Regions from separate parts of the Streptomyces sp. NPDC054847 genome, predicted to be linked through region 2. Evidence: riboswitches for the same ligand, from Rfam matches in the RefSeq annotation. Region 2 holds a riboswitch; the other holds the start of a gene.
What was found. Region 2 has a riboswitch for thiamine pyrophosphate ahead of ACWGH4_RS03535 (thiamine ABC transporter substrate-binding protein). Riboswitches for the same ligand answer to the same signal wherever they lie in the genome.

Region 1 (4,399 bases), on a different contig from region 2:
GGCACGGCCGAAGGCCGTACGGGGTCCGGGGCTCGCCCCGGTTCGGGAAGGGGCGGGCAGGGGAACGAGCCCGCCGCAGGCGCCCACGCACCCGACCCCTCAGAACGCCGGCCGCTCCGGGTCCAGCGCCCCCCGCCCCTCGTGCGGCGACGACGCCACCGCGAAGTGGCGTCGCGGGATCCGGCCCGCGCGGAACGCCAGCCGGCCCGCGTCCACCGCGTGCCGCATCGCCTCCGCCATCAGGACCGGCTCCTGCGCGCGCGTCACCGCCGACGCCAGCATCACCGCCGCGCACCCGAGCTCCATCGCCAGTGCGGCGTCCGACGCCGTGCCGGCGCCCGCGTCCAGGATGACGGGGACGTCCGCCTGCTCGACGATCAACTGGAAGTTGTGCGGGTTGCGGATCCCGAGCCCGGAGCCGATCGGCGAGCCGAGCGGCATGATCGCCGCGCAGCCCACGTCCTGGAGCTTCCGCGCGAGCACCGGGTCGTCGTTCGTGTACGGCAGCACGGTGAAGCCGTCGTCGACGAGCGTCTCCGCCGCGTCGAGCAACTCCACGCCGTCCGGCAGCAGCGTCCGCTCGTCCGCGACGACCTCGAGCTTGATCCAGTCGGTGCCGAGGGCCTCCCGGGCCAGGCGGGCGGTGAGCACAGCCTCGCCCGCGGTGAAACAGCCCGCGGTGTTCGGCAGGACCCGGATGCCGAGCCGGTCCAGGACGGACAGCACGGACCCCTGGACCGTCGGGTCCAGGCGCCGCATCGCGACGGTCGTCAGTTCCGTGCCGCTCGCGACGAGGGACCTCTCGAGCACGTCGAGGCTGGGCGCACCGCCCGTGCCCATGATCAGACGGGAGTCGAAGGTGGTCCCTCCGAGGGTGAAACGGTCGTCGGCCATGGCCGTTCAGCCTCCTTGCACTGCGGTGAGAATCTCGACACGGTCCCCGTCGCCGAGCGGGGTGGCGGCCCATTCGCCGCGCGGGACGACCGCCTCGTTGACGGCCGCGGCGACGCCGGAGGTCGCGGCGGAGAGCGCTGTGACGACCACGTCCAGCGTGATGCCGGCCGCGACGTCCCGGGACTCGCCGTTGACGAGGACGCGGACCCGATCGCCGGCCGCGGCCGAAGCGGCGACCGCGTCGGCGGCCGAGGCACCGACGGGGGCAGCGGCGGAGGCGGCGACAGCGGCGTCGGCGCTGTCGTTCACGGAGGTGTTCATGCGGGCTGCTCCTGAAGGACGGACGAGAAGCGGCGTGGTGAGAAGGGCCGTGCCACTTCGGGGAGTTCACCGTTCGTCAGCGCGTCGGCCAGCACATCGCCGGTGACGGGCGTCAACAGCACGCCGTTGCGGTAGTGCCCGGTGGCCAGAAGCAGTCCGGGCAGTTCGGTGAGGCCCAGCAGCGGCGCGTTGTCGGGGGAGCCGGGGCGCAGTCCCGCCCGGGTCTCCACGAGCGGCAGTTCGGTGATCCCGGGCACCAGCTCGTGCGCGTCGCGCAGCAGTTCGTACACCCCGCCCGCGGTGACCGTCGTGTCCCAGCCGAGCTCCTCGCTGGTCGCGCCCACCACCAGCTCGCCGTCCTCGCGCGGCACGAGGTAGACATGGCTGCCGCGGACCACGGCGCGCACCGTGCGCGACAGGAACGGCGCGTAAGGGCGTGGCACGGTCAGTCGCAGGACCTGGCCCTTCACCGGGCGTACGGGCGGGAGCACGTCCTTCGGTACGCCCTCCAGCCGTCCGCTCATGCTGCCGCCGGCCAGGACGACCTGTCCCGCGGAGATCTCCGTGCCGTCGGCGAGTACCGCCCCGGCCGCCCGGCCGCCCGTCACGAGCAGCCGCTCCGCCCAGCCGCGGCGGAAGTCGACCCCGGCGCGCTCGCAGGCGGCGATCAGGGCCGCGGCCAGCCGGCGAGGGTCGACCTGGTGGTCGCCGTCGACCCGCAGCCCGCCGCGGACGCCGGGGGCCAGCATGGGCTCGAGGCGGCGGCACTCACGGCCGGTGAGCCACTCGGACGTCAGCCCCGACCGGTGCTGGAGGGCGTGCAGTTCACGCAGATGCGCCCGGTCGTCGGCGTCGAGGGCGACGGCGAGCGTGCCGCAGGAGCGGTAGCCGACCCGCCGGCCGGACGTCTCCTCCAGCTCGGCGACGAAGGCCGGATAGCGGTGCGCGGATTCGAGGTTGAGGCCGAGCAGCGTCTGCTCGCCGTAATGCAGTTCGGTGACGGCGGCCAGCATCCCGGCGGCGACCTGCGCGGCCCCGCCGCCCGGTTCCGGGTCGGCCACGGCGACCCGCAGGCCCCGTTGCGCGGTGCGCCAGGCCGTGACCAGGCCGATGATTCCGCCCCCGATGACGAGGACGTCTGGGCTCGGTGTACGAGACATGGGCGTCCAGCCCCTCCCTTCGCCGGCATGACCCGGATCAGGTTCGTACGGTCGGAGGCCGGCCAGCCTCCCTCTCAGCCCGGTACGTCCGGGCTCCCGCGAGTGCCTTACGGTGGCCACCCTAACCGCACGCCCCGACGCGTTGTAAGGGAGCCGCAGCAGTGGCGAAGTCGCTCGACGGACTTGTTCTCTCCCCGGTCGCCGACCAGGCCCCGGGCCAGGTCGGCACCCGGACCCGGTTCACGTACCACGAGGAACGGGGCCGGATCTGGGCCGAGTACGAAGGCGGCGACGTGGTCCGCGGCCATCTTGTGGGCACCAGGGACGGCGACCGGCTGGACTTCCGCTATGTGCAGCTCAAGACGGACGGCGGGACCTCCTCCGGTCACTGCCTCTCCACGGTCGTGGACCTGCCGGACGGCCGGGTGCGGCTGGAGGAGAGCTGGCAGTGGGAGTCCCAGGAGGGCAGCGGGACGAGCGTCGTGGAGGAGCAGGCTTCCTGATCCGCCCCTCCTGACCCCCAGTCAGGTACGTATGGTGTGCGGGTGGACGAACGGCAGCATCAGACGCGGGCGGACGAAGGGCGGCGGACCGAGCCGCGGCGGCGCGTGGTGATCGTCGGCGCGGGCATGGCCGGCGTGCAGACCGCGGTCGCCCTTCGCGAGCAGGGATTCACCGGCACGGTCACCCTGATCGGCGCGGAGCCGCACCAGCCGTACGACAGACCGCCGCTGTCCAAGGCGATCCTGCTCGGCAAGGCGGAGGACTCCGCCTTCGACATCGACTTCGAGGCACTCGGCGTCGAGCTGCGCCTGGGTCTCGAGGTGACCCGGGTGCGGACCGACGCGCACGAGGTCGACACCGCGTCCGGCCCGGTCCCCTACGACGTGCTGGTCCTCGCCACCGGCGCCGAGCCGGTCACCCTGCCGGGCACCGTCGGCGTCCCCGGTGTCCATCTGCTGCGCACGCTCGACGACGCCGCCCGGCTGCGGCCGCTGCTCGTCGAGCAGCACGACATCGTCGTGGTCGGCGCCGGCTGGATCGGCGCCGAGTTCGCGACCGCCGCCCGCGAGGCCGGGTGCCGCGTCACCGTCGTGGAGGCCGCGGGCCGCCCGCTCGCCGGGACCATGCCCGCCGAGGTCGCCGCCCCGATGGCCGCCTGGTACGAGCAGCACGGGGCCGAGCTGATCACCGGCGCCAAGGTGGAAGCCGTCGAGCCGGGAGCCGTCGTCCTGGCCGGAGGGCGCAGGATCCCGGCCGGCGCCGTGGTCGTCGGTATCGGCGCGCGCCCCGCCACCGCCCTGCTGGCGGGCTCCGGCATCGAGCTCGGCCCGGACGGCGCGGTGGTCGCCGACCAGTATCTGCGCGCCTCCGCTCCCGACGTGTACGCCGTCGGGGACTGCGCCTCCTACCCGTCCGGCCGGTACGGCGAGCGGCTGCTCGTCCACCACTGGGACAACGCGCTCCAGGGTCCGCGCACCGTCGCGGCGAACATCCTCGGCGACCAGGAGCCCCGGCCCCCGGCCCCGGAGGCGTACGACCCGGTGCCGTACTTCTGGTCCGAGCAGTTCGGCCGTTTCGTCCAGTACGCGGGCCACCACGGCGCCGCCGACACGCTGCTGTGGCGCGGCAGTCCGGCGGAGGACACCTGGTCCGTGCTGTGGCTGCGCGACGGCGTCCTCGTGGCCCTGCTGACGGTGGGCAGGCCCCGTGATCTGGCACAGGGCCGCAAGCTGATCGTGTCCGGGACCGAGCTGGATCCGGCGCGGGCGGCCGACCCTTCCGTCCCTCTGAAGGCGGCGGCACGGTAGGTCCTGGCTACCGACTGTCGGTCCTGGATGGCAGGCTTGTCCCCGTGACCGAGATTGACGCAAAGATCGATGCCCTCGTCCCCGCCTGGCTCTACCTGCCGGACATCGCGGAAATGCTCGATGTCGAGGTGACGCGCGTGCGGCAGTTGGTCAAGGACGGCCAGCTGATCGCCGTGCGCCGCGGTGAGAACAGGGCGCTCCAGGTGCCTGCCG
Region 2 (5,966 bases):
GTGGACATCGTTGCGAGGCTGCCTGAGCCACTGGATCTGCCCGACAACTCTGTCGGCCTGCTCCGCGCCGTGGACTTCCTGGAGCACGTACCGGCGAAGATTCCACTGATCAACGAGCTGTATCGCCTGCTGGCGCCCGGTGGCATGCTCCTTACCCAGACTCCCAGCTCGGACGGCCGGGGGGCCTACCAGGACCCGACGCATGTCGCGTATTACAACGAGAACTCGTTCTGGTACTACACCGACAACCAATACCGCGCCTTCGTGCCGGAGATCCAGGCCCGGTTCCAGCGATCACGGTTGGTCACCTACTACCCGACCGACTGGCACTCCAAGAACCACATCTCCTACGTGCAGGCCAACCTGATCGCCATGAAGGACGGCGCAGAACGGTGCGGTGGTCCACTGCTGGTGTGATGGGGGCGCTCCTCACGACGGGTACGGCCGGTGGCCGTGGCAGACGACCATGGATGTCGCCGGCCGGCGGCCCGCTCGTGTGCGTGGCCGCCCCCCACTCGCCCCACGATGGGCCCGTCGGTGACGAGCTCCGGATCTGTTGCGGCGGGCGCGCGGCGCGGCGAGGGTGGCGCGCCGTTCCTCCCGGCGATCCATCGGTCCGTCTGCGCCGGCTGTTGCTCCTGAACGCGGCGGAGGGATCAGAGGAGAGCGAGACGAGACACATCGGACACGTGTTCGATTCTATAGCGGGTGTGCGCCAGCTGGACAACACCGCGAGTGTCCTGTCGCTTTGAAGGGGGCTGCGGCGTCCTTCGCCGCGACTGACATCCCGGCGGCGACAGCACGTGGGCCCGGACCGGTCAGCCAAGCCGAGGCCAGCAGGGCACGGGAATCCGTCTGCGACACTGGATGAACCATGCCCAAGCCAGGAGAACTCACCTTCGTCGCGCCCCGCGGAGCCAAGAAGCCCCCGCGGCACCTCGCCGACCTCACGCCCGCCGAGCGCAAGGACGCCGTCGCCGCGATCGGCGAGAAGCCGTTCCGCGCCAAGCAGCTGTCCCAGCACTACTTCGCGCGGTACGCCCACGACCCCGCCCAGTGGACCGACATCCCGGCGGCCGCCCGGGAGAAGCTCGCCACCGAGCTGCTGCCGGATCTGATGTCCGTGGTGCGGCACATCTCGTGCGACGACGACACCACCCGCAAGACGCTGTGGCGTCTGCACGACGGCACGCTGGTCGAGTCGGTGCTGATGCGCTACCCGGACCGGGTCACCATGTGCATCTCGTCGCAGGCCGGGTGCGGGATGAACTGCCCCTTCTGCGCCACTGGGCAGGCCGGTCTCGACCGGAACCTGTCGACCGCCGAGATCGTGCACCAGATCGTCGACGGCATGCGCGCCCTGCGCGACGGCGAGGTGCCCGGAGGGCCGGCCCGGCTGTCCAACATCGTCTTCATGGGCATGGGCGAGCCGCTCGCCAACTACAAGCGGGTCGTCGGAGCCATCCGCCGGCTCACCGACCCCGAGCCGGACGGTCTGGGTCTCTCGCAGCGCGGGATCACGGTCTCGACCGTCGGCCTGGTGCCGGCGATGCTCCGCTTCGCGGACGAGGGCTTCAAGTGCCGCCTCGCGGTGTCGCTGCACGCCCCGGACGACGAGCTGCGCGACACCCTGGTCCCGGTCAACACCCGCTGGAAGGTGCGCGAGGTCCTCGACGCCGCCTGGGAGTACGCGGAGAAGTCGGGCCGCCGGATCTCCATCGAGTACGCGCTGATCCGCGACATCAACGACCAGGCCTGGCGCGGTGACCTCCTCGGCCGGCTGCTGAAGGGCAAGAGGGTTCATGTGAACCTGATCCCGCTCAACCCGACGCCCGGTTCGAAGTGGACGGCCTCGCGACCCGAGGACGAGAAGGCGTTCGTGGAGGCCATCGCCGCTCATGGTGTGCCTGTCACCGTCCGGGACACCCGAGGCCAGGAGATCGACGGCGCCTGCGGGCAGCTGGCGGCGCAGGAGCGGTGACCCGCAGGGCCGTCGGCCGTGGCTGATACTGTGCCCTGTGCGTTCGCACAATTGAACAACGAAACATTCCGACAGGGGAGCGCACCACAGCGCTGAGAGTGCGGCGAGGCCTTCACGGCCACGGGCCGCAGACCCTCGGACCTGATCCGGGTCATACCGGCGTAGGGAGTCAGCAACATCATGAACAGCCAGCTTCGGCGTGCCGTCCGCACGGCACTCGTCGGCGCCGTCGGCGTCTGCGTACTCGCGGCGTGCGGCGGGGAGTCCAAGGACAAGGACGCGTCCGGCGGGGCGAGCGGCCCGAAGACCGTGACGCTCGTCAGCCATGATTCCTTCGCGGCGTCCGATGCCGTGCTGAAGGAGTTCACCGCGCGGACCGGATACACGGTCAAGGTGCTCAAGAGCGGCGACGCCGGCACGGCGCTCAACAAGGAGATCCTCACCAAGGGCTCCCCGCAGGGCGACGTCTTCTTCGGCGTGGACAACACCCTGCTGTCCCGCGCGCTCGACAACGACCTCTTCACGCCCTACGAGGCCAAGGGCCTCGACCAGGTCGCGCAGGAGGTCCGGCTCGACGAGGGCAAGCACCGCGTGACGCCCGTCGACACCGGCGACATCTGCGTCAACTACGACAAGAAGTTCTTCGCCGACAAGAAGCTCGCGCCGCCGCGGACCTTCGCCGACCTCGCGAAGCCCGAGTACAAGAACATGCTGGTCGTCGAGAACGCCGCCACATCCTCTCCCGGCCTCGGCTTCCTGCTCGGCACCATCGGCGAGTACGGCGAGTCGGGCTGGCAGGGCTACTGGAACAAGCTCAAGGACAACGGCGTCAAGGTCGTCGACGGCTGGGAGCAGGCGTACAACGAGGAGTTCTCCGGCTCCGCCGGCGGCAAGAAGGCCAAGGCCGACCGCCCGCTCGTCGTCTCGTACGCCTCCAGCCCGCCGGTCGAGGTCCTCTACTCCGAGCCGCAGCCCGCGGAGGCGCCCACCGGCGTGGCCACCGGCACCTGCTTCCGGCAGATCGAGTTCGCGGGCCTGCTGACGGGCGCGAAGAACGAGGCGGGCGGCAAGGCGCTGCTGGACTTCCTGATCAGCAAGAAGTTCCAGGAGGACATGCCGCTCAACATGTTCGTCAACCCGGTCGTCAAGGACGCGAAGCTGCCCGAGCTGTTCACCAAGCACGGCGCGGTGGTCGAGAAGCCCGAGACCGTCGCCGCGGACACCATCGCGAAGAACCGTGAGCAGTGGGTCCGGTCGTGGTCCTCGCTCGTCGTGAAGTAGGCACATCCCTGCGCGGGAACGCGGCACGGTTCGGCCTGATGGCCGGTCCGGTCGCGTTCTTCGGGCTCTTCTTCGCCTACCCCGTCGCGGCGATCGTCGGACGCGGCCTCCACGCCGAGGGAGCCTGGCAGTTCGGCCGGTTCTGCGAGGTGCTCGGCCGGTCGGACATCCGCGACGTGCTGTGGTTCACCACCTGGCAGGCGCTGGCGTCCACGGCACTGACCCTGCTGATCGCGCTGCCCGGCGCGTATGTCTTCGCCCGGCTCGACTTTCCCGGGAAGCGGCTGCTGCGCGCGGTGGTCACCGTGCCGTTCGTGCTGCCGACCGTCGTCGTCGGTACGGCGTTCCTGGCCCTGCTGGGGCGCGGCGGACTCCTCGACGAACTGTGGGGGATCCGGCTGGACACCACGGTGTGGGCGATCCTCCTCGCGCATGTCTTCTTCAACTACGCCGTCGTCGTCCGCACCGTCGGCGGTCTGTGGTCGCAGCTCGACCCCCGCCAGGAGGAGGCCGCCCGGGTGCTGGGGGCGGGCCGCCTCGCCGCCTGGCGGCGGGTGACGCTGCCCGCGCTGGTGCCCTCGCTCGCCGCGGCCGCCCTCATGGTCTTCCTCTTCACCTTCACCTCCTTCGGTGTCGTGCAGATCCTCGGCGGCCCCACCTTCTCCACCCTCGAGGTGGAGATCTACCGGCAGACCGCCGAGTTCCTGGACCTGTCGACGGCGGCCGTGCTGACGCTGGTGCAGTTCCTGGCTGTCGGCGTGGTCCTGGCCGTGCACGCCTGGACGGTGCGGCGGCGGGAGAGCGCGCTGCGGCTCGTCGATCCGGCGCGCACCGCGCGACGGCCGCGCGGCGCTGTTCAGTGGCTGCTGCTCGGCGGCGTCCTGACCACGGTGGTGGTGCTGCTCCTGGCGCCGCTCGCGGTGCTGGTCGAGCGTTCCTTCGACACCCCGGCCGGCTACGGGTTCGGCTACTACCGGGAACTCGGCACCGTGGACCCGTCCGGCGGCGCGTTCCTCGTGCCGCCGATCGAAGCCGTCTGGAACTCCCTCCGCTACGCCCTGGCCGCGACCGCCATCTCGGTAGCCGTCGGCGGTCTCGCCGCGGCCGCCCTCACCCGTCGGGCGGGCAGGCTCGTCCGGGGCTTCGACGCACTGCTCATGCTGCCGCTCGGCGTCTCCGCCGTGACCGTCGGCTTCGGCTTCCTCATCACCCTCGACGAACCGCCGCTGGACCTGCGGGCCTCGTGGATCCTGGTGCCCCTCGCCCAGGCGCTGGTCGGCGTGCCCTTCGTGGTCCGCACCATGCTGCCCGTGCTGCGCGCCGTGGACGAACGCCTGCGGGAGGCGGCCGCGGTCCTCGGCGCGTCCCCGCTGCGGGCCTGGCGCGAGGTCGATCTGCCGCTGGTGCGCAGGGCGCTGGCGGTGGCCGCCGGTTTCGCGTTCGCCGTCTCCCTCGGCGAGTTCGGCGCCACTGTCTTCATCGCCCGTCCTGACAACCCGACGCTGCCGGTGGCGGTCGCACGGCTGCTCGGACGGCCCGGGGAGCTCAACTACGGGCAGGCGATGGCACTGAGCACCATCCTGATGGTGGTGTGCGCGGCGGCGCTGCTGCTGCTCGAACGCATCCGTACCGAGTCCACCACCGAGGAGTTCTGATGGCGCTGCTGGAACTGGCGGGCGTGACCGTACGGTTCGGGCCGCGCACCGCGCTGGACTCGGTGGACCTCAAGGTCGCCGAGCACGAGATCGTGTGCCTGCTCGGACCGAGCGGCAGTGGCAAGTCGACGCTGCTGCGGGTGGTCGCCGGGCTCCAGGAGGCCGACGCGGGGCGGGTGTTGCTCGGTGGGGCCGACCAGGCGCGCGTACCGGTGCACCGGCGCGGGGTGGGGCTCATGTTCCAGGACCACCAGCTGTTCCCGCAGCGGGACGTCGGCGGCAATGTCGCCTTCGGATTGCGGATGCACGGCGCGGACCGTGCGGAACAGGCCCGCAGGACCGACGAGTTGCTGCGGATGGTGGGGCTGCCGGGTGCGCGGAAGAGGTCCGTCGCGGCCCTGTCCGGCGGCGAGCAACAGCGAGTCGCCCTCGCCAGGGCGCTGGCGCCGGAGCCGAGACTGCTGATGCTCGACGAGCCGCTCGGCCAGCTGGACCGTGGTCTGCGGGAGCGGCTCGTCGTCGAACTGCGTGACCTGTTCGAGCGGCTGGGCACGACGGTGCTCGCCGTCACCCACGACCAGGGCGAGGCCTTCGCGCTGGCCGACCGGGTCGTCGTCATGCGGGACGGCCGGATCGCGCAGGCGGGGACCCCGCTGGAGGTCTGGCAGCGGCCCGCGTCCGCGTTCGTGGCCCGCTTCCTCGGTTTCGACAACGTCGTGGCGGCGACCGTCGAGGGCACGGCCGCGAACACCGAGTGGGGCAAGTTGCCGGTACCGGACGGGTCGCCCCAGGGAGCGCGGATGGTGCTCGTACGGCCCGACGGGGTTCGGCTCACCGACCCGTCGGAGGGCCTGCGGTGCACGGTCGAGTCGCGCACCTTCCGCGGGAGCCACGTGGCCGTGCGGCTGCGCCCCGAGGGCGGGCCCCCGCTGGAGGCGGAGTGCTCCCTCGGGCAGGCCCCGGTCGTGGGCACCGCGGTGGGTGTCGTCTTCGCCGCCGAGGAGGTGGTGGTGCTCGGACCGGACGCCCCTCAGTGAGCGTCCGCCAGC

Region 1: it holds a riboswitch for thiamine pyrophosphate, as region 2 does, so the genes downstream of both, thiO (glycine oxidase ThiO) here and ACWGH4_RS03535 (thiamine ABC transporter substrate-binding protein) in region 2, are expected to answer to the same signal.

The regions. Positions count from the first base shown of each region.
Region 1 covers NZ_JBSGZJ010000526.1:241-4,639, reverse strand. Annotated here, with positions in the region: gene ACWGH4_RS31565 (thiazole synthase) at 100-894, opposite strand; gene thiS (sulfur carrier protein ThiS) at 901-1,203, opposite strand; gene thiO (glycine oxidase ThiO) at 1,212-2,375, opposite strand; TPP riboswitch at 2,373-2,485, opposite strand; gene ACWGH4_RS31550 (hypothetical protein) at 2,537-2,878, shown strand; gene ACWGH4_RS31545 (NAD(P)/FAD-dependent oxidoreductase) at 3,005-4,186, shown strand; gene ACWGH4_RS31540 (Rv2175c family DNA-binding protein) at 4,231-4,399, shown strand, end outside.
Region 2 covers NZ_JBSGZJ010000015.1:6,782-12,747, reverse strand. Annotated here, with positions in the region: gene ACWGH4_RS03545 (glycosyltransferase) at 1-417, shown strand, start outside; gene rlmN (23S rRNA (adenine(2503)-C(2))-methyltransferase RlmN) at 875-1,981, shown strand; TPP riboswitch at 2,045-2,166, shown strand; gene ACWGH4_RS03535 (thiamine ABC transporter substrate-binding protein) at 2,162-3,262, shown strand; gene ACWGH4_RS03530 (ABC transporter permease) at 3,301-4,917, shown strand; gene ACWGH4_RS03525 (ABC transporter ATP-binding protein) at 4,917-5,954, shown strand; gene ACWGH4_RS03520 (LOG family protein) at 5,948-5,966, opposite strand, start outside.